4 regions of the Cupriavidus sp. HY129 genome follow, and region 1 is predicted to be linked to each of the others. Evidence: predicted binding sites of a transcription regulator. Region 1 holds the regulator's gene; each other region holds the start of a gene.
The links. Region 1 encodes LexA, which represses DNA repair genes until DNA is damaged. Its sites were predicted from a motif close to ACTGTATNNNNATACAGT; they were not measured.
Positions count from the first base shown of each region.

Region 2: the regulator LexA is predicted to act here: its motif matches at 2,886-2,903, upstream of imuA (translesion DNA synthesis-associated protein ImuA).
Region 3: the regulator LexA is predicted to act here: its motif matches at 1,166-1,183, upstream of recA (recombinase RecA).
Region 4: the regulator LexA is predicted to act here: its motif matches at 3,447-3,464, upstream of imuA (translesion DNA synthesis-associated protein ImuA).

Region 1 covers NZ_CP083254.1:2,018,893-2,024,016, forward strand. Annotated here, with positions in the region: gene rpsF (30S ribosomal protein S6) at 1-260, opposite strand, end outside; gene K6G35_RS09135 (asparaginase) at 378-1,379, opposite strand; gene lexA (transcriptional repressor LexA) at 1,585-2,241, shown strand; gene K6G35_RS09145 (hypothetical protein) at 2,365-2,538, shown strand; gene K6G35_RS09150 (hypothetical protein) at 2,655-2,927, opposite strand; gene K6G35_RS09155 (bifunctional aspartate transaminase/aspartate 4-decarboxylase) at 3,197-4,813, shown strand; gene aspT (aspartate-alanine antiporter) at 4,869-5,124, shown strand, end outside.
Region 2 covers NZ_CP083256.1:31,339-36,462, reverse strand. Annotated here, with positions in the region: gene K6G35_RS29065 (IS3 family transposase) at 1-922, opposite strand, end outside; gene K6G35_RS29060 (hypothetical protein) at 1,651-1,800, shown strand; gene K6G35_RS29055 (DUF3800 domain-containing protein) at 1,904-2,683, shown strand; gene imuA (translesion DNA synthesis-associated protein ImuA) at 2,926-3,630, shown strand; gene K6G35_RS29045 (Y-family DNA polymerase) at 3,557-5,020, shown strand; gene K6G35_RS29040 (error-prone DNA polymerase) at 5,026-5,124, shown strand, end outside.
Region 3 covers NZ_CP083254.1:482,859-487,982, forward strand. Annotated here, with positions in the region: gene K6G35_RS02315 (sensor histidine kinase) at 1-385, opposite strand, end outside; gene K6G35_RS02320 (response regulator) at 407-1,096, opposite strand; gene recA (recombinase RecA) at 1,336-2,397, shown strand; gene recX (recombination regulator RecX) at 2,537-3,007, shown strand; gene K6G35_RS02335 (DUF2889 domain-containing protein) at 3,347-4,018, shown strand; gene sucC (ADP-forming succinate--CoA ligase subunit beta) at 4,108-5,124, shown strand, end outside.
Region 4 covers NZ_CP083255.1:2,644,562-2,649,685, forward strand. Annotated here, with positions in the region: gene K6G35_RS28195 (error-prone DNA polymerase) at 1-783, opposite strand, end outside; gene K6G35_RS28200 (Y-family DNA polymerase) at 810-2,543, opposite strand; gene imuA (translesion DNA synthesis-associated protein ImuA) at 2,434-3,393, opposite strand; gene K6G35_RS28210 (hypothetical protein) at 3,617-3,952, shown strand; gene K6G35_RS28215 (nitrogen fixation protein NifQ) at 4,010-4,633, opposite strand; gene K6G35_RS28220 (DUF1579 domain-containing protein) at 4,728-5,124, opposite strand, start outside.

The DNA of each region.
Region 1 (5,124 bases):
TGACGCAGCACGGCGTCGTTGAACTTGAACGCGTGTTCGAGTTCAGCCAGCGTGTCCTTGCCGCATTCGATGTTCAGGCAAACGTAGTGAGCCTTGGCCAGCTTCTGGATCATGTAGGCCATTTGACGACGGCCCCAGTCTTCCACGCGGTGAATCTGGCCGTTTTGCGACGTGACGAGCTGCTTGTAACGCTCGATCATCGCCGGCACTTGTTCACTCTGGTCCGGATGGACGATAAATACGATTTCGTAATGACGCATTGACGCTCCTTTTGGGATGAGCCACCCGGGCGTCACGTCCGGTGCGGCAAGGTTGAGTAGCCCGCGAGTATAGCCCGGAAAGGGGCCTTCCCGCAAGAATTCGGCGCCCGGCCTGCCTCAGTACCGCTCGAAGAGCGCCTGAAGCCGGGCCGCATCGCGCCCCAGCGAAGGGTCGTCAGCCAACGCCAGCAGCAGCAGCACGCGCGCCTTGTAGGGGTTGAGGTCACCCGACGAGACGAATACGCCACCTATCGGTCGCGGCGGTGCGGGGATTGCCACATGACCAGCACCGGTACGCGAACTACGCGCCACCGCTATACCACATGCCGCGGCGTCGACCAGCGCGGCCGTCAGCGTTTCGTGCACGGAACCGTTGCCAGCCGCGGCCACGACGAACCCTAGCACGCCTGCGGCCACCATCGCGTCGATAGCTACCCTCCCCGGCTGCGCATAGCTGGCGACGATCTCCACCAACGGCCATACAGCGGGCACCGGCAAGCGCGGCGCCTGACCAGGACCCGGGGTGCGCGAGAAATGGACGTAGGTATCCTGCACAAAGCCAAGCGGACCGGCAACTGGCGAATGGAAAGCATCGACAGCCGACGTATGCGCCTTGACGACATCACGCGCGGCATGAATCTGCTGATTCAGGACCACGAGCACACCCTTGCCAACCGCCGCCGGGCTTGCCGCCACGCGCACCGCATCGAGCAGGTTCAGCGGCCCGTCAGCCGAAAGCGATGTCGATGGGCGCATGGCCGCAGTCATCACGACAGGCAACGGGCAAGCCTGCGTCAGATGCAGGAACATCGCCGTCTCTTCCAGCGTGTCAGTGCCATGTGTGATCACGATTCCGGCGACATCGGCCTGCGCGGACCAATACCCGATTCGCGCGGCAAGCAACCGCCAGAGATCGAACATCATGTCCTTGCTGTCCACCTGCGCCACCTGCTCCGCTTCGACCCGCGCCACATCTGCCAGCGCGGGCACTGCCTGCACAAGTTGCGATACAGGTACTGTCGCAGCCTGATAGTGCGCGCTACTGGCAGGATTAGCGGACGAACCGGCGATGGTGCCGCCAGTCGCGAGCACAACGATACGAGGCAGGAGTACGGACATGGACGGGGTTGACGGAGCTTGAAGGCGGGCCGATTGTAACTGCGCGAACGCTTGGCCGAACCCGTGGCAAACCCGTGGGCCTCACCCCACGGAACTACTCGTGTTGAGCCGGCTGCGCAAAATGTGCTTGCACTTCACCCGATACTGTATAAAATCACAGCATACTGTTTAAACATACAGTGCTTCGGCACAAGACCTGCGACCCATGGCGACCCTGACACCCCGGCAGCAGCAGATTTTCGACCTGATCCGCGACACGATCCGCAACACGGGCTTTCCGCCCACTCGTGCTGAGATCGCCGCCGAATTCGGCTTCTCCTCCCCCAATTCGGCCGAGGAACACCTGCGGGCTCTGGCGCGCAAGGGCGTGATCGAGCTGACGCCGGGCGCATCGCGAGGCATTCGCCTGAAGGTGACGCGTAGCGACTCTGAACGACCCGATCAGTTCTCGTTACCGATGGCGGGTGTGCTGCAACTGACATTGCCATTAGTCGGTCGTGTCGCAGCTGGCAGCCCGATTCTGGCTGCCGAGCATATCGACCGGCAGTATCAAGTCGATGCCTCTGTCTTTGACGAGCGCCCCGACTATCTACTTCGCGTTCGCGGCCTGAGCATGCGCGACGCCGGCATTCTGGATGGCGACCTGCTTGCCGTGAAGAAAGCCAGCGAAGCTGCGAACGGTAAGGTTGTCGTCGCCCGTCTGGGCGATGACGTCACCGTCAAACGCTTGAAGAAACGCGGCGATACGATCGAGTTGATCGCCGAGAACCCCGACTTCCAGAACATCGTCTTGCATGCAGGACGTGATGAGTTCTCCCTGGAGGGTATCGCAGTTGGCCTGATCAGATCTTCAGGCTTCTGACTCTCCGGACCCAGGCAGCTGGCCACCTGCCCCGGTCACCCGCTTTTGCTTTGCCAACGCCGCCCCGTCCTTTACGGACGACGGGTGCGGACTTCTGCTGAACGCAAATTACGAGGTGTTGCCATGCTGCAATCCGAAACCGTCGCATCCCGCCGTCCGGTCAAGCCGGTCCCCTTCCGCCAGATCAAGGGCGTTCGCGTCTACCAGGGCACCCATCGCCGCACCATGGTCGGCAATATGGCCGCCATCTGCCGAATGCTCGAGCTTGCTGAACCCTCCTCGAAAACTCTTGATTGAGGCAGCCCGCTCTCTTCCGCCACCATGCACTGCAGCGCATTGCTGCATGTACGGGCGATGATGGCCCCGGGACCCGACGCTGATCGGGGCCCGACCATCATCAATCTGACTCGACATTAATCGGCCAACGGCGCGCCGAACCAATCGGACGCGAGGTCTGCCTCAAAGGCAGCCAGCCAGGTCGCAGCCCCGCTAGCGCCTCCTTTGTATTTCTGCAACTGACCGCCGACCACGCGTTCGACAGTCACCATATCCGCAGCCCCCTCCCCCGGATTGAGCGCGTACGCAACCGCGAATTTGAAATCCTCGGGGACGAATCCGTGCCTGGCGCAAATGGACTCCAGAGCCTCCCGCACATCGGGAGAGAGTTCGTGAAATCTGAGCGTCATGCTTCTCCTCCGCAGCATCTGCAATTCCTGATCTTTACAGATTATTTGCCCGATTTCGCGACGTCGCGCATTTTCCTGACCATTCGTAGTTCTTTGGGCCAATGAAAATTTCTCGCTCTCCGGCTAGGGTAACAACCGAGAACGTCGATCGTGGCGGAAAGCGCCAACCCAGCATAGTTTTGCCCCATTCGATCCGACGATGACGAGAGGTTGAAGCCTTTCGTCCCTCCCACGCCCCTATACCGCACAGCACCTTCAGGAGATGCACGATGGCCAAGCACGATACGTCAGGGCTCGCCAGCCTGTCGCCTTTCGAACTCAAGGACGAACTCATCAAGTTGGCAGGAAGCGTATCGAATCGCCTGATGCTAAACGCCGGGCGAGGTAATCCGAATTTTCTGGCAACCATCCCGCGACATGGTTTCTGGCAGCTCGGCCAGTTCGCCATGATCGAATCGGAAAGGTCATTTTCGTATTTGCCAGAAGGTGTCGGCGGTTTCCCGCGACGCGCAGGTATCGAGGAGCGGTTCGACCTTTATGCCCGCGTGCACAAGGACGTTCCCGGCGTCAAGTTCCTGACCGGGGCCGTATCGTATGTGCGCGACCAGCTCGGTCTGGATGGCGGTGATTTCCTGTACGAAATGTGCGAAGGGATCCTGGCCTGCAACTATCCGGTTCCCGACCGGATGCTCCGACTGAGCGAGAAGATCGTCAAACAGTACATCCGCAAGGAAATGATTGGCGCGCATCCGTTCCTGGGCGATTTCGACCTGTACGCCGTGGAAGGCGGAACCGCCGCGATGACGTACCTCTTCAATTCGTTGAAGGTCAATCATCTGATCAATCCCGGTGACACGATCGCACTGGGAATGCCGATCTTCACGCCGTATATCGAAATTCCGGAACTGGCCGAATACCACCTGACCGAGGTTTCGATCGATGCCGACCCCGCAAGTGGATGGCAGTACCCGAAGAAGGAACTCGACAAGCTGCGAGATCCCAAGGTTAAGGCGTTTTTCCTGGTGAACCCCAGCAATCCGCCTTCCGTAAAAATGAGCGATGAAAGCCTGAAATACATCGCCAGCATCGTTGAAGAACGCCCAGATCTGATTCTCCTGACAGACGATGTGTACGGTACCTTCGCCGACAATTTCGTCTCGCTGTTTGCGATGTGTCCCAAGAACACGCTCCTGGTGTATTCGTACTCCAAGTACTTCGGTGCCACTGGCTGGCGCCTCGGCGTTATTGCCACCCACAAGTCGAATCTCTTCGACGAGCAACTGGCGAACCTACCCAAGAATATTCAGAAGGATCTGAACAAGCGCTATTCCTCCATCACCACCGAACCGGAGAAGCTGCCCTTTATCGACCGAGTGGTTGCCGACAGCCGCACGGTGGCACTGAACCATACCGCCGGTCTTTCCACGCCGCAGCAGGTGCAGATGGTGCTGTTCTCCCTGTTCTCGCTGATGGATTCCGCCGACCACTACAAGCAAACCATGAAGCGGCTGATCAGAAGCCGCAAGGCCGCGCTCTATCGCGGCATGGGCGTTGCGCCGGAACCCGTCGACGAGAACGTGGTCGACTACTACACGCTGCTCGATGTCGAACAAATGAGCCGCGAAGTCGGCGCCGATTTCGTCAAATGGTTGCTCGAATCGATTCAGCCGCATGAGCTCCTGTTCAGACTCGCTGAGGAAGCCGGCGTGGTCCTGTTGCCTGGCGGTGGCTTCGGCACCCGTCACCCCTCTGGTCGCGTTTCGCTCGCCAATCTGAATGAAGAGGACTACGTGAAGATCGGGCGCTCGGTGCGCAAGCTGCGCGACGAATATCTGGCGCGATACCAGGAGTCCGGCGGCAAGACGCAGAAGCCGAAAAAGAAATAACCCGGTCGCGGCAAGGCAGTTCTGACTAATCAGTCTACAAATACAGGAGTAGGCTATGACCTGGTTTGTCTCCACCCTCAAGGCGTACCCCGAGATCGCGATTTTTCTCGCACTGGGAATCGGCTACTGGGTAGGCGGGAAGAGCTACAAGGGGTTCAGCCTGGGCGCCGTGACATCGACGCTGCTGGTGGCGATCGTCATCGGCATCCTCGGCGTGAAGATCTCCGCGAACGTGAAATCCGTCTTTTTCCTGATGTTTCTGTTTGCGGTGGGCTATGGCGTCGGCCCGCAGTTCGTTCGCGGCATTGCGA
Region 2 (5,124 bases), on a different replicon from region 1:
TCAATTTGCGCACGACCTTTTCGGAGATCCGAATATCTCGCTGACGCAGCATCGCGTGGATACGACGGTACCCATAGCAGCGATGGTTGCTGTCAAAGATCTCGACCATGGCCTTACGTACATCGCCGTACTTATCGCGCAGCCTCAAGCCTGTCTTGTGATAGAAGTAGCTACTGCGCGCAAGCCCGACGACGCGAAGAAGCTCAGGCAACGGATACGTAGCTTTCAAGGCATCAACCACCTGTGTCTTCTCCCTGTTTGTCAGGGTCAGGGAGTTGATGCCTTGGTCTTTTTTTATTAGATCGCCCGCCTGCGCCAGGATGTCGCGCTCAAGTTGCAGCTGGCGTACCTGCTGTTCGAGCTGCGCGATTCTTTCCAGCAACGCTGCATGCTCGTCTTCAGGCGAGGCCAATTTACGTTTGCGCATAGATCGATATGCCTCGTCTCCGAGCAGTTGATCTTTCCACTTGTACAGCATCGGTCGGCTTACTCCAACCTTTTTCGCTACTTCCTCCGCTGAGCCCCGGCGGGCGCAAAGGTCAGTGACTGCCTGACGTCTCTGCTCGGACGCAAACGGCGCACTGGTGTTTGTGCTCGTGACCATGCGACGCGAGCCAGGGCGCAGCTCCTCAATCCAGCGGGCCAGCATTTCGGTGCTGGGATACCCGAGGGCTCTGCGGGTACCAACTAGAGAGCAGCCATGACCGAAGTAGTGATCCACCGCCACGCTTTTTTGCTCCAGCGTGTATCGATGCCTTGGACGGCGGTGCTCGGGCAGGTCCCCCAGTGCCTGGTAAAGGTTGACCCACCGCTTCAGGTTCTTACCCGACGGATAGCCCAGCTCACGAACGACCGTTGCCGTCTTTCCTCCATACTTTAAATACAGCTTGACCGCCCTGATGCGATCCTCGTACGAATACATGAACTACCTCCAAGTAGTCCAAGAATTCATCCGCACCCCCGAACCGGACATTACAACTTTGCCGCTACACCAGTAGTTCGCATAAAAAGATTTATGTTAAATCATTCAGTGCGACCGGGCACAGCACGCACATAACAGCGCAGCGTGGACCTCTTCCTGGCTTCTTTCCATAAATGGAGGCCTGCGGTACGCGCTATCAAATGACCAGCAAATAGAAGCGCTTCTTCTAACTTACTGAAATTATTAGCATTTATATCAGAGAGAGGCTCGTAGCTTCGAGGTCGTGAAGTAAGCTATCAAATTAGTTAGCGATTGTGACAGCGCCGGCCGCAAGTTCATCGTGAGGCCGCGACAAAAGGCCTCTAGCCGCTGGCTGTCACTCTAAACGCACGAGCCTGGCGCGCCGACTTCGACGCCGGTCGCCGCGACCTCCGACCAGGCACTCGCCTGGAGGAGTGGCTGCATCGAGGGCAAGGCCGTGCGAGGTTGTGCCATGAGCTGCTGCAGCGAAGACCATACCACCGTGGTGGAAGGGCTGCGGCTGGAGGAACTGCTCAATCGTTCAACTACCGTTGCAAAGACTTTCTGGTCCGAAGGGGAACGTTTCTGCCATAAGAAGTGGCAGCCCAGGAACAGAAGATTGGTCGCCCCTCGAGAAGTCCCAGAAGGGCAAGCCAGTAAAACTCCTGCCACGCATTCTTCCAGATTTATGAGCCCACACAAGGCCGATGGCCGACCCCTTGTTCAGCGTGGACACCAAGGACTTCGACATCGACAAGTGTCGGTTCGCCCTGATCGCCAGCAGCGCGTTGCAGATCGTGATCGGCGTGACGGGGCGCCCACTACAGACGCCTGCCGCCATTTCCGACAACGGATAGGGCACGTCCGTCCGGCCAAGTAGCGTCCATAGCGAGATCATTTTGAAGCCCGGCCCTTTGGTGTGCCTCATAATGGCACCCTCATATAACCAACGCATCACGCATGACCTCCAGCTTTCGCGTCTATATCGACGAGTCGGGCGACGAAGGATTTGTGTTCCTTCCCAACGAGCAAGGTAGTTCGAGGTGGTTCGTCCAGTCCGCCACGGTAGTTCGCACTGTGAACGACCTAGCAATGGTGCAACTCGTCAAGAACGCTAGGGAGCTACTGAGGAAGCCTGCTAAATCGCCCCTGCATTTTCGCAACCTGCGGCATGAGCACCGGGTGCCTCTGGCGCGCATGATTGGGGAGGCGCCACTGCGGCACGTGCATGTGCTGGTCCACAAGCCCTCAATCGCCGACCCGGAGGTTTTTCAGCAGGAGGCGTTTTCCTTATACCGCTACACGATCCGCCTTTTGCTGGAACGCGTGAGCTGGCTGTGCAGGGATACCGCGCGCCCTGGTGAGGGTGATGGTAAGGCCGAACTGATTTTCTCGAACCGATCGGCGATGTCCTATGCCGACCTCCATCATTACCTTGTGCGACTGCAGGGCCGGGAAGACTGCCGCATCCATTGGGACAGCCTCGACCTTGATGGCGTGCGCGCAGTGAATCACGACCAGTTGGCAGGCCTGCAGGTCGCCGACGCCGTGGCGACGAGCGCGTTCTACGCAGTCCACAGAAATCAGTATGGGGAGACGGAAGACCGATACCTGCGCATGCTCGCACGCAACCTGTATCGGCGCAATGGACAGGTGGACGGCTACGGCTTGAAGTTTTGGTGCGGCGACGCAGAAGATGGGGAGCGTCGGCGTGTGATCGCCGCGGTGCGCGACGACTGAGAAAAGACGGTTGCAGGCCCCGGATTCGAGGATCCCACCCAAAACGGGCTGCCGTCTTTCGACGACCTCTACAAGCTCCGCGCTTGCCTGCAACACCCAAATTATACGAGCCCTGATGCGATTTTCGCAACAGGGCTGGTTGGCCGCTGGTGGCAGCGATCGCGCGATGGAACCGCTCATGTGACGGATAATGCAGGTGAATACTGTATAAATATACAGTACACTGGGGGCAGGAGCTCGCCATGCTAACCGTCGCCCCAGAATCCATTCATCCGTCACTTTGGCTTGCCTCGCAGCTTGCTCGGGGCAACGCACGCACCGTTCCAACCGGGTATCCGTCGCTCGACAAGGAGCTTCCGGGCGGCGGCTGGCCGATCGGTTGCCTGACGGAGTTGCTGCAGCGCCAGCCGGGTATCGGCGAGTTGCGCTTGCTACGCCCTGCTCTCGTCGCGCGCTCGAACCGCCCTGTCGCGCTTCTGGCACCGCCGCACGCGCCTCAAGCGTTGGCGCTCGCCAACTGGGGCGTCCCGTCCGCGCAGACTCTCTGGATCGAAACCCGGCACACCGCTGACGCCCTGTGGGCCGCGGAGCAGATCTTGCGCGCCGGGACCTGCGGAGCGCTCGTCTTTTGGCAGTCGCACCTGCGTAACGATGCGCTTCGGCGTCTGCATCTTGCCGCCCAAGCCTCCGATGTCCTTTTCTTCGTGGTTCGTCCGACGGCCTGTGCACGCGATGCCTCGCCGGCGCCGCTGCGCCTGACATTGGAGCCCGCATCGGACGGAATTCGTGTGCAGTTCGTTAAGCGTCGAGGCCCGCAGCAGGAATCGCCGCTCCACATAGCGCTGCAGCCCTCCCCCATTCTGTTGTATCGCCATGCTGCGCCTGTGGATCTGCCTGCGCCTGTCGTCCCTGCCCCTCGAAGTATTCCGACCGAACTGGTCCACTGAGCTAGCGGTTGCTGTCCTGGACAGGGAGCGCGTGCATATGGCGTCGCCGCTGGCCATTGCGGCCGGCGTGAAGCCGGCAATGCGCCGCGGTGGCGTACAGACGATCGCACCGCAGACCATTCTCTTTGACCGCGATGGTTGCGCAGAACTGGCGGCGCTCGAGCGTGTCATGATGGCGATGCTGCAGTTCTCGCCCAATGTCGCTGCGTCCGAGGAGGCGGCGGTGCTTGTCGACATCAGCACCACGCTGCGACTATTCGGCGGCGTCCGCAAGCTGCGGCAACGGATGCTGGCGGCCGTCAGGGCAATGGGGTTCAGTCCTGTCGCGGGATGCGCACCAACCGCCGAAGGCGCTTGGCTACTTGCGCGCTCTGGTGGCGGAACGGCATTAAGTATGCCCACATTGGTGCGAGCGCTGGTCGGCATCCCCGTTGCGATCCTGCCGGCGGCGCGGCCGTTTGATGAGTGGCTGGACGGACTCGGCTGTCGGACGCTAGGAGACCTGCGCCGGCTGCCGCGCGCAGGCCTGCAGCGCCGATGCGGCGCCGCCATCCTTGAGGCGTTGGATCGCGCCCATGGGGAAGCACCTGAAGTCTTCGAATGGGTCGAAGCTCCCCCATCGTTTGACGCCGCGGTGGATCTTCCGGATAGGATGGACAACGCTGAGTCCGCCCTTGCCTACACTCGCGGCTTGCTGGTACAGATGGTCGGCTGGCTAACCGCCCGGCACCTGGCCATCAAGCGGTTTGCGGTCGAACTGCGCCACGAGCGCGGCCCCGCTGCCATCGCACCAACGAAGATTGAGATTGCGCTGGCCGAGCCCAACTGGCATGAAGAGCATTTGGTTCGCCTGCTCAAAGAGCGTCTGACGCGGCTGACTGTCGAGGCGCCGATGATTGCCGTCGCGGTGTCTGCCATCGAGACCGAGCCGGTGGCACCCCCCAGCGATTCATTGTTTCCAGAACCGGGCGGCACGCCGGCGGACCATGCACGCCTGCTTGAGTTGCTGGTGGCACGCCTCGGCGCTGACAATGTCCGCCAACCGTGCTTGCGTGCAGACTACCGCCCGGAAGTCGCCAACAGCTGGCAGTCTGCCACTGACAAGCCGCCCAGCGCAACGTTGCCCGCAGGCCTGCCACGTCCTGTTTGGCTGCTCGGCAAGCCGGTGCCGCTGATTGAACGCGACCACCGTCCCTTCTACGGATCGCCACTGCGTATCGTCTCACCGCCTGAGCGCATCGAGTCGGGCTGGTGGGGCGGCCAGCTGGTGACACGCGACTATTTCGTTGCGGAGGCGAAGGACCACACCTGCTACTGGATCTTTCAGGAACGCATGGGCAGCCGAGAAGGCGATGAGGCTCGGTGGTATCTGCATGGCCTCTTCGGCTGAAAACCATGGACATCAACGCCAAGGCAGGTCTGCCCGCCTACGCGGAACTGCACTGCCGCTCCAACTTCTCCTTCCTCGCCGGCGCCTCACGGCCGGAAGAGCTC
Region 3 (5,124 bases), 1.5 Mb from region 1:
CGTCGGCGCGCAGGATCTCCCGCGCGGACAGTGGAAGCTGCAGCGTGACGCGGCCGTTGACCTCGCGCACCTGCTGCGACAGCACGATGGCGCTTGCTTCTAGCGCGCGGTCGAACGGCCCGTTGGCAATCGACTTGGCGACGAGGTATGTGACGGCGATGCTCATCGGCCAGAGCAGCAGAAGCGGCGCCAGCATCCAGTCGAGAATCTCGCCAAACAGCGAGCGGGGCGCTGGGTGCGCCGAGGTTTCTTCGAGGTGCGGCAGGGCGTCGGCCAGCGCCTGGTCTTCGGCCGCGGCATCGGCCAGCGTGGGCCGGGTGGGGTCCGTCGCGCGTGCGGGGCCCGCGGCGGAACGGCGTCGCCACGGCAGTCGCAGCAGGCTCATGCGCGATCAGCCCCCGTGGTGTCAGCCATGCGCGGCCACGGCCGGCTGGAATTTCTCGAGGCAGTAGCCCAGCCCGCGCACCGTGGCGATGCGGATGCCGCCAACCTCGATCTTCTTGCGCAGGCGGTGCACATACACCTCGATCGCGTTATTGCTGACTTCCTCGCCCCATTCGCACAGGTGATCGACGAGCTGCTCCTTCGATACGAGCCGCCCGCTGCGCGTGAGCAGGATTTCGAGCAGACCGACCTCTCGCGCGGAGAGATCCAGCATCTGTTCATTGAGATAGGCGATGCGGCCGACCTGATCGAACGCGAGCGGCCCGTGGCGCATCAGCGTGGCGCCACCGCCTGCGCCACGGCGCACCAGCGCGCGCACCCGGGCCTCGAGTTCGGACAGCGCGAACGGCTTGGCCATGTAGTCGTCGGCGCCGAGGTCCAGCCCCTTCACGCGTTCGTCGACGCTGTCGGCCGCAGTCAGAATCAGCACGGGCACCATGGCGCTGCGCGCGCGCAGCCGCTTGAGCACCTCGAGCCCGGACATGCGGGGCAGGCCGAGATCGAGGATCAGCAGGTCGAACGACTGCGTGGAAAGGGCCGAATCGGCTTCCACGCCATTCGCAACGTGATCGACGGCATAGCCGGACTGGCGCAACGAGCGCGTCAGCCCGTCTGCCAGCACATCGTCATCTTCGGCGATAAGAATCCGCATGATTGTCTCCACCTCGTGGCCGGCCACAGCCGGCCGCCGGCCGCGGTGCCGGTGGGGCTTGCCAAGCATACTGTTTTTTTATACAGTACCCGACATTCCGGGCGAGCTACCATGAAAGGTGATCGCACCATGCCGGGTTGGGCGTCGTGGCCTGGAAATTCCATCCCGAAAAAGGGCTTTGGGTTCCGGGCGCCGCGCCGTATGCGGCCTATTTATACACCATTGATTGAAGGACGACCATGGACGACAAGAAGGCCGGCGCCGGCGTGAGCGCTGAGAAGCAGAAGGCGCTTGCCGCCGCGCTCTCCCAGATTGAGAAGCAGTTCGGCAAGGGCTCGATCATGCGCCTGGGCGATGGCGAAATCGAACAGGACATCCAGGTAGTGTCCACCGGCTCGCTGGGGCTGGACATTGCGCTGGGCGTGGGTGGCCTGCCGCGCGGCCGCGTGGTCGAGATCTACGGTCCGGAATCGTCCGGCAAGACCACGCTGACGCTGCAGGTGGTGGCCGAGATGCAGAAGCTGGGCGGCACCTGCGCGTTCATCGACGCCGAGCACGCCCTGGACGTCCAATATGCCGGCAAGCTTGGCGTGGACGTCGGCAACCTGCTGATCTCCCAGCCCGATACCGGCGAGCAGGCCCTGGAAATCACCGACGCGCTGGTGCGCTCGGGCTCGATCGACCTGATCGTGATCGACTCGGTGGCCGCTCTGGTGCCGAAGGCGGAAATCGAGGGCGAGATGGGCGATTCGCTGCCCGGCCTGCAGGCTCGTCTGATGAGCCAGGCGCTGCGCAAGCTGACCGGCACGATCAAGCGCACGAACTGCCTGGTGATCTTCATCAACCAGATCCGTATGAAGATCGGTGTGATGTTTGGTTCGCCTGAAACCACCACCGGCGGTAACGCGCTGAAGTTCTACGCTTCGGTGCGCCTGGACATCCGCCGTATCGGCTCGATCAAGAAGGGCGACGAAGTCGTCGGCAACGAGACCAAGGTCAAGGTGGTCAAGAACAAGGTGTCACCTCCGTTCCGCGAGGCGTTCTTCGACATCCTCTATGGCCAGGGTATCTCGCGCCAGGGTGAAATCATTGACCTGGGCGTGGACGCCAAGATCGTTGAGAAGGCCGGTGCCTGGTACAGCTACAACGGCGAAAAGATCGGCCAGGGCAAGGACAACGCACGCGAGTACCTGCGCGAGAACCCGGACATCGCCGACGAGATCGAGAACAAGGTGCGTCTGGCGCTGGGCGTGGCGCCGCTGAATACCGTGGCGGGCGCGCCGGCAGAGGTCGAAGGCTGACCCTGACGTCGCTGTCTGACGAAAGCCGTCGCATACTTGTGCGGCGGCTTTTTTGTTTTCACCCCGATTTTCCCGTATCCCGCAGCGCCGACTGCCGGCTTCCTCGTTATCAGCCGAATATCAGCCGAATATCAGCCGAATGCCCCGTCCCCCCCTCTCCCTGAAAGCCCGTGCCGTCGGCTACCTTTCCCGTCGGGAGCACAGCCGGGCCGAACTCGCGCGCAAGCTGGCGCCTCATGCCGAATCGGCAGAGGAGGTGGAGGCTCTGCTCGATGTGCTCGAACGCGACAACTGGCTGTCCAATGAGCGGTTCGTCGATAGCCTCGTTCACCGCCGGGCCAGTCGCTACGGCGCGGCGCGTGTATTGCAGGAAGCCAAGACGCACCAACTCGGCAATGAGCAGCTACGTGATCTGCAGGACCGCCTGCGCGATTCCGAGCTGGATCGCGCACGCGAGGTTTGGCGCAAGCGTTTCGGTGCTCCGCCGGACTCGCCGGAGGCCCACGCCAAGCAAGTCCGGTTCATGATGGCGCGCGGATTTTCCCGATCGGTTGTGGGCAAGATCATCCGCGGGGCCGAGGACGAAGGCCTGGACGACTTGGGGAAATGACGGGCTATGCGGGCAGCCGCATACCTGTGTACGCATGAGGGGTATTCGTGTGAAGTCGGCGTAGTCGTCGTACCACTGATGCATCGCAGCGAGGCGTCACGTGGACGCCGGCCAGCCGTTGCGCAGGCTGGGTTTGCCGGGATCGTCGCTGCAACAATTGCGTGCGGACAGTTCGTTGCGCAGGATGTATCCGGTCAAACCAGCGCGGCATGTTAAACTCCACGAGTTCAGCGGCCCAAATGGCCGTCCATGGTGGTCTTACCCATGGACCAAGCCATTTGCCGTGATGAATTGCCCCCGATCCGCCACTTTCAGCCTGCCGCGTCAGCCCCTGGTGTCATGCCGCTTTCCCCGCCAGCCAATCGAGTCCTGCGTCACCGTCGTGCCATCACGGCCGAGGCCTATTTGCGGGACGATGGCCTATGGGACATCGAAGCGCGCCTGACTGACACCAAGCCCCGCGACATCGAACTGGCGGGCGGCCGGATTCGCCCTGAAGGCCAGCCGCTGCACGATCTGTGGCTGCGCGTCACGATTGATCTGCGCATGAACGTCGTCGATGCGGAGGCATGCTCTGATTGGGTGCCTTATCCGACGCATTGCGACCTCATCGGCCCTGCCTACCGCAAGCTGATCGGTCTGAACCTGTCGAAGGGGTTCCGCAAGGCAGTTCGTGAGCGCCTGGGCAGCGTTGCCGGTTGCACCCATCTGACCGAACTGGCCGGCGTGCTGCCGACTGCGGCCATTCAAGCCTTCGCGGGCGATGTGTTCAATATCCGCGATGGCGCGCAAGACATCGATCCCGAACCCCCCATGCAGCTCCATGGATGCCACGCGCTCCATTTCGAGGGCGAGGTGGTTCGTCAGTTTTACCCGCGCTGGTATGGTCACCAGCCGAAACCGAAAGCCGGCGCTGCGGCGTCGTCCCCCCAGACCGCGTCACGCGCCGATGCCCCCGCATCAGGTGGCGAAGACACCCTGGCCCACCGGCCCAACGGTACGTCAGGCTGACTGTCACGGTCGGCCCCAGGAAAAGGCGAGAGCCCTTCGTCTCCTATCATTTTTCCCATCCCTTTACGCCTACCCGAAAGGAAACACGCATGAATATCCATGAGTATCAAGGCAAGGAAATCCTGCGCAAATACAATGTGCCGGTTCCGCGCGGCATCCCTGCTTTCTCGGTTGAAGAAGCCCTGAAGGCGGCTGAACAGCTCGGCGGCCCGGTGTGGGTCGTCAAGGCGCAGATCCACGCAGGCGGCCGCGGCAAGGGCGGCGGCGTGAAGGTGGCCAAGAGCATCGACGAGGTCAAGACCTACGCCACCAACATTCTCGGCATGACGCTGGTGACGCACCAGACCGGCCCGGAAGGCAAGAAGGTCAATCGCCTGCTGATCGAAGAAGGCGCCGACATCAAGAAGGAACTGTACGTTTCGCTGGTGGTGGACCGCGTGTCGCAGAAGGTGGCCCTGATGGCATCGAGCGAAGGCGGTATGGACATCGAGGAAGTCGCTGCCCACACCCCGGAAAAGATCCACACGCTGATCATCGAGCCGTCGGAAGGCCTGAAGGATTCGGACGCTGACGACATCGCCCGCAAGATCGGCGTGCCCGACGCCAGCGTTCCCCAGGCTCGCCAGGCCCTGCAAGGCCTGTACAAGGCATTCTGGGACACCGACGCCTCGCTGGCCGAAATCAACCCGCTGATCCTGACCGGCGACGGCAAGGTCGTTGCCCTGGACGCCAAGTTCAACTTCGACTCGAACGCGCTGTTCCGTCACCCGGAAATCGTCGCGTACCGTGACCTGGACGAAGAAGACGCCAACGAAATCGAGGCCTCGAAGTTCGATCTGGCCTACATCTCGCTGGACGGCAACATCGGCTGCCTGGTGAACGGCGCTGGCCTGGCCATGGCCACGATGGACACCATCAAGCTGTTCGGTGGCGAGCCGGCCAACTTCCTCGACGTGGGTGGCGGCGCCACCACCGAGAAGGTGACCGAAGCCTTCAAGCTGATGCTGAAGAACCCGAACGTGCAGGCCATCCTGGTCAACATCTTCGGCGGCATCATGCGTTGCGACGTGATCGCCGAAGGCGTGATCACCGCTTCGAAGGCCGTG
Region 4 (5,124 bases), on a different replicon from region 1:
GCGATCGCCGAAGGTTGCGCGGCACCAGCGTGCCTGCGCGCGCAGGACGTCGAGATCGGCGCAGTAATCGGGCAGCAGGACCACCAGGCAATCCGGCATGCCGCGCAGATGCGCCTGCTTCGGCTGCGGATCGGCAAGATCGGATGGATACAGCAGATAGCTGCCCTTCTCCGCGCGGGTGCGGCCCAGCGTGATGAACTCGCACAGGTCGCCAAACCCGATGCGATTGCGCGCCAGCAGCACCAGGCGCGGTGGCGGCATGGTGTCTTCGGGCGCGGCTGTCAACGTGAAGCGGCTGCCGATGATCAGGTTGAACGCATCGGCAGCGGCGGCGCGGGCTTCGAGCACGCGATGACGGCGCGCGGCGGCATCGGGGTCATCGTCGAAATCGTCCGGCGACAGCGCATCCTCATCCTCCGCATCCCCCGCATCCTCCACACCTCCTGCATCGCTCTCTTCGTCGCCGGTGTCGAGGTCGAATACCGACAGTTCTTCCATCTCGTCGACATCGCCCGTCGTCTGCCCCGCGGCAAGCCGCCGGGCGCTGCGTGCCACCGCCTCCCACATATCCTCGCGCAGCACCTTGATCGCATGATGCGCGCGGGCGGTGCCGGCCACCGAGCATTCATCGGTCAGCGCCAGCCCGCTGTAGCCCAGTTGGAACGCGCGCGAAATCAGTTCCTGCGGATGCGAGGCACCGTTCAGGAATGTGAAGTTGGAGATGCAGTGCAGCTCGACGTAGTCGGGCAGCGACGGCAACAACGAAGACAGGCCGGACAGCACGATCAACCTCCTGGCATCCGGGGCGCTCAGGCAAACAGCCCATGCAGGAACCAGCGGTATTCGCCGCCGTCTTCCTGCCCGTCGCGCGTGGGATGCCCCGGGCGTTCACGATAGACCCAGCAACGCAGCCCGTCGTCGCGCTCGGCGATGAAGTAGTCGCGCGTGGCCAGGCCACCATCCCACCAGCCGGCCTCGATGCGTTCGGGGCGCGTCAGCATCACCAGCGGGCCCTCATGAATGGGGCGATGCTTGTGCACGCGCAGCGGCAATGGCGATTCCAGCAGCCATAGCGGCCGTTCGGGCGGGGTCGTGCCGCCGTTTGTCGTGCCGTTTGTCGTGCCGTTTGTCGTGCCGTTCGTCGTGCCCCGGGCGGGCGGTTCGTCGACAGGCGCCCATTGATTGGCGCGCTCGGGCCGGTGATCCGCCAGTGGATGCGGTTGCAGCACGTTGTCGCGCCCTAGCCGCGCCACCAGCGTATCGAGCAGCCGGCCCAGTTCCGCCGGTTCGGCACCCGGTTCCGGAAACAGCGAGTCGCTTTGCGGTACGCAAATTTCCATCGCCTCCACGCGCAACGCCAACCCGCCCACCGGCGCATGAAAGCGGATCTTGTCGAGCTTCTCGCGCAGTAGCTTCGACAGATGCACGGGATCGCGGCTTGGCTGCGCCAGCCTGAGCGGCACCGGCGTGCTGTCGGTGTCTTCGCCCAGCCGGTAGCGTTCGTGCTCCAGCATCAGCACGCAGCGCGTCACGCCGGCCTGCTGCACGGCCAGCCAGCCCGCGAGCGCCAGCAACAGCCGCTGCGCCCCGGCCAGCACGCCCTCGGCCGACTCCACGCGGCCTGGCAGTTCCATGCGCTGCGCAAACGCCGGTGGCGCCTCGAACCAGGCAAACCCGGACGAGATCTGGCCATAGGCCTGGTCAAGCCGCGCCAGCAATTCCGTGCCGATACGGCGTGACAACCCCGCGCGCGGCAACCGGCGCACCTGCCCCAGCGTGCGGCAGCCAATGCCTTCGAGCCATTCGGGATCGGCCAGCCTGTGCAGGCATTCCACCGGCAGGCGGTCGAGCAGGTGCGTCATGCGGGCGGCACGCACCGCGCGGCGCGCGGGCCGGACAATGCCGCGCGACGTCTTGCGCAACGGCTGACGCGCCAGCCATGCGGCGCCCTGCGCCGTGGTACCGCTGCCAATCTGCGCAAACGTGCCCAGTTGCCGCACACGCGCGCGAATCGCCCGGCACAACGCGCGATGGCCGCCGAACAGGCGCAGGCTGGCCGTGACATCGAGCATCACCGTGGCCGCTTCGGGTTCGGCATCGATCGCCACCGCCGGCGTGAAATGCAGCAACGCCAAAGCGGCCGAGGTCATCAATGCGGACTCCGCCGCGAGATCGCGATCGAGTTGCACCACATCGGCCGACAGCGCCTGCACGCCGCCGCGCCGCATTCCATAGCGCACGCCCAGCGCCACGGCCGGGCCATTGGCCAGCACCACGCGCTCGTGCTCGATCACCGCCACCGGCAGCGCCTGATGCAGCGTTCCGGTATGGGGTGCGGGCCGGGGATCGGCGGACGCACCGGCGGACGCACCGGCGGACGTAATGGCAGACGCACGGGCAGACGTAGCGGCGGGCATACCGGCATCGACCGGCTCAGGCCAGCTCGGCTGCAGCGCGTCCAGCGGCAGGCGCGGCAGGTGCACCGCGATCCAGTACGCCGGGATGGCTGGCGCTGCCGCGGATGTCGGAGATATCGGGAACATGATGATCGGCTCCTGCCGGAGTTGCTGGAACGACCAGAGCGACCGGAGCGACCGGAGCGACCGGCGTGGGCACCGCGGGCACACCCGCGCGCCGCGGCACATGGAGCATGCCTTCCAGCGGCAACAGCAGCGGCGTGTCGCGTGCCGGGCCGCGCCGCTTGTGAAAAACGATGGATAGCAGATTGCCGGGCAACGGCGATAACGCCAGCCGCAGCATGGCCGGCGACGATTCGTGCAGCACGCGGATCGGCCGCAGCACCCACACCACGGTATCGCCGGCCTGCGCCAGCACCTGCAGACGCCGCAGCGCCTCTGGCCGCGCCGCCGGGAGCCAGACCAGCACCGCGCCGAACGCCTGGCTGCGCAACATCTGCTCGGCCGCCCACGCCATGTCGGCGCGGCGCGATGCCACGGTCGCACCCGCCTGCGGACGTACCCAGTAAAGCTGACGCGCGGGCAGGCCACCGTCGGCCAGTCCTGCCGCCAGTCCTCCCGTCAATCCGGCCGCATTGGGCAGGTACGGAGGATCGACGAAACCGATGCGGCGCCCCGCCGCGGCCAGCGCGCGCAACGCCGGCATCAGCAGACGCAATTCGCCCGCGCCACCCTGGGCCAGCAGCAACTCGGTCACGGCGCCAGCAGGCCAGCCGCCGCCTGGCAGTTCGGCCGTCAGGGCGTCGTACCCGGTCGGGCACACGGGCAAGCGCCCGGCGCGGCCGAGCTGACCCGCGCGCCACAGCCCGGGGTAGCGGTGCTCGAGTTCGCTCACCGATGCACGGGGCGCGGAGGAGGAGGAAGCCGCATGGCCCGCCACGACTGTCGGCGGCGTGACATGCGATGACACGGTCATGATGTGGATGAAGAGGCGCAATCGACTGGCGTTGCCCTCGTATTTTTACGAATACTGTATATTTATACAGTATCGAGACCGATGCAAGCCTGCAGCACGAATGTGGCGCGCTCACCGCCTGGAATGTGCGCTTGTCAGCGAACTGCCACGGATTCCCGGCACGAATGCAAACAAATGTCATGCACGATTGTGCAGTCCGGGGCAGGTACGCAAAATGCGCGACATGAAACAACGGAATACGCGCGATTGCGTGCATCTGCTGATCGATGGTCTCAAGCGTCAAGGTCCGCTGCGCCGTGACGTGATGGCCGACGCGTGTGGTCTCACCCCCGAGGAAACCACGCGCGCGCTGAAGGCCGCGCGCCAGATGAGCGTGGTCGATCACGTGCCCTACGGTCCCGGCACGTTGCCCGCCGCCATCGTCTACCAGCTCACGGGCCGGCAGCTCCCGCCCGCCCGCAAGAGCACGCGCGTACCGCGCGCGCCCGACGACCGCTTCCAGCCGCTGCTGGAGGCCTGGTGGAGCAGCAGCGAACTCGATCACGCCGATCGCGCGTAACCACGCTCATGCGCTCGCCGGCCCGCACCGGGGAGCTGGGGAGACTTCAATCGGGAATTAGGAGCGGGGCTGTCTCACGATGACCGACTCGATGGCCGATTCAATGACCGATTCAATGGCTGATTCGGCGCCGTGACAGGCCGCGTAATGGTCGCAGCCCTCGCACGAGGGCTCAGGGCAAGGATGAATGTCGAGCCGCTCGCAGACGCGGTGATAGAAGAACTTCTTCCATTTCATGTCCGTGGTATTGGCCGCGAAGACCGGCCAGAAGACCTGCCGCAGCAACGCGGACACATCGTCGCGCCCGGACAGGCCCATGTCCTGCCACAAGTGCGTATGGCCAAAGCAGCCGCAGGCCAGCGCGTGCGCGGCCCAATGCACCAGCATCCCTGCCGCGCCCGGCGCGCAGCCGTCCTCGAGCATCTCCACCAGATCGGCGAATTCGCACGGCAGGCTGTCCGGCGCCTGTGGTGGAACATCTGGCGCCCACCCCGCCTGCGCGGCCCCGGGAAAGCAGTGATCCAGCATGTGCCGGAACGCGTCCGGCGGCAGGCCGAGCCATTGCGCGAAGCGCGGCAGGCGCCCCGCGCAGGCAGACTCCAGCACCCCGGCCAACGCCCGTGTAACGGGATCGCCGGGTTGGGCAGCAAAGGCATCCAGCAACAGCAGTGAGCGGTTCATCGTGGCAGCAGTACGGCAGCGCGCCCGCGGAATGGCGGGCATCGCATCGCAATATAACCACGTATATAACGCCAGTCAAACCGCGAACGGCGTCCTACTTCTCGCGACGATAGCGAGCCTGCACGATCTGCATCCACTCGCCGTTGTCGGCCTGCATGAACGACGTCAGCGTGCGGTGATCGTCATCCACCAGGGCCACAACATCGCGGTACTTCGCCGTTTTTCCCTCGATCATATTGCCATCCGGGCCGAACGCCGGGCCATCGGCACGCAGCGTGAGCGTGCGCCCATCGGCCTCGAGATCGCCTTCGTAGACCCACATGTGGGTCATCATCGAACCGATGAACGTGCCGACGAAATGCTTGCGAACGGGGTCGTAGCCGAGCGTCATGATCGTGACCGCCGACCCGCAGCCCGGAAACTCGCCCTCCGCACGCGCCTGCACCCAGACGTCGCCCACCTGGCTGACCTGCTCGGGGATCTTCCATTTT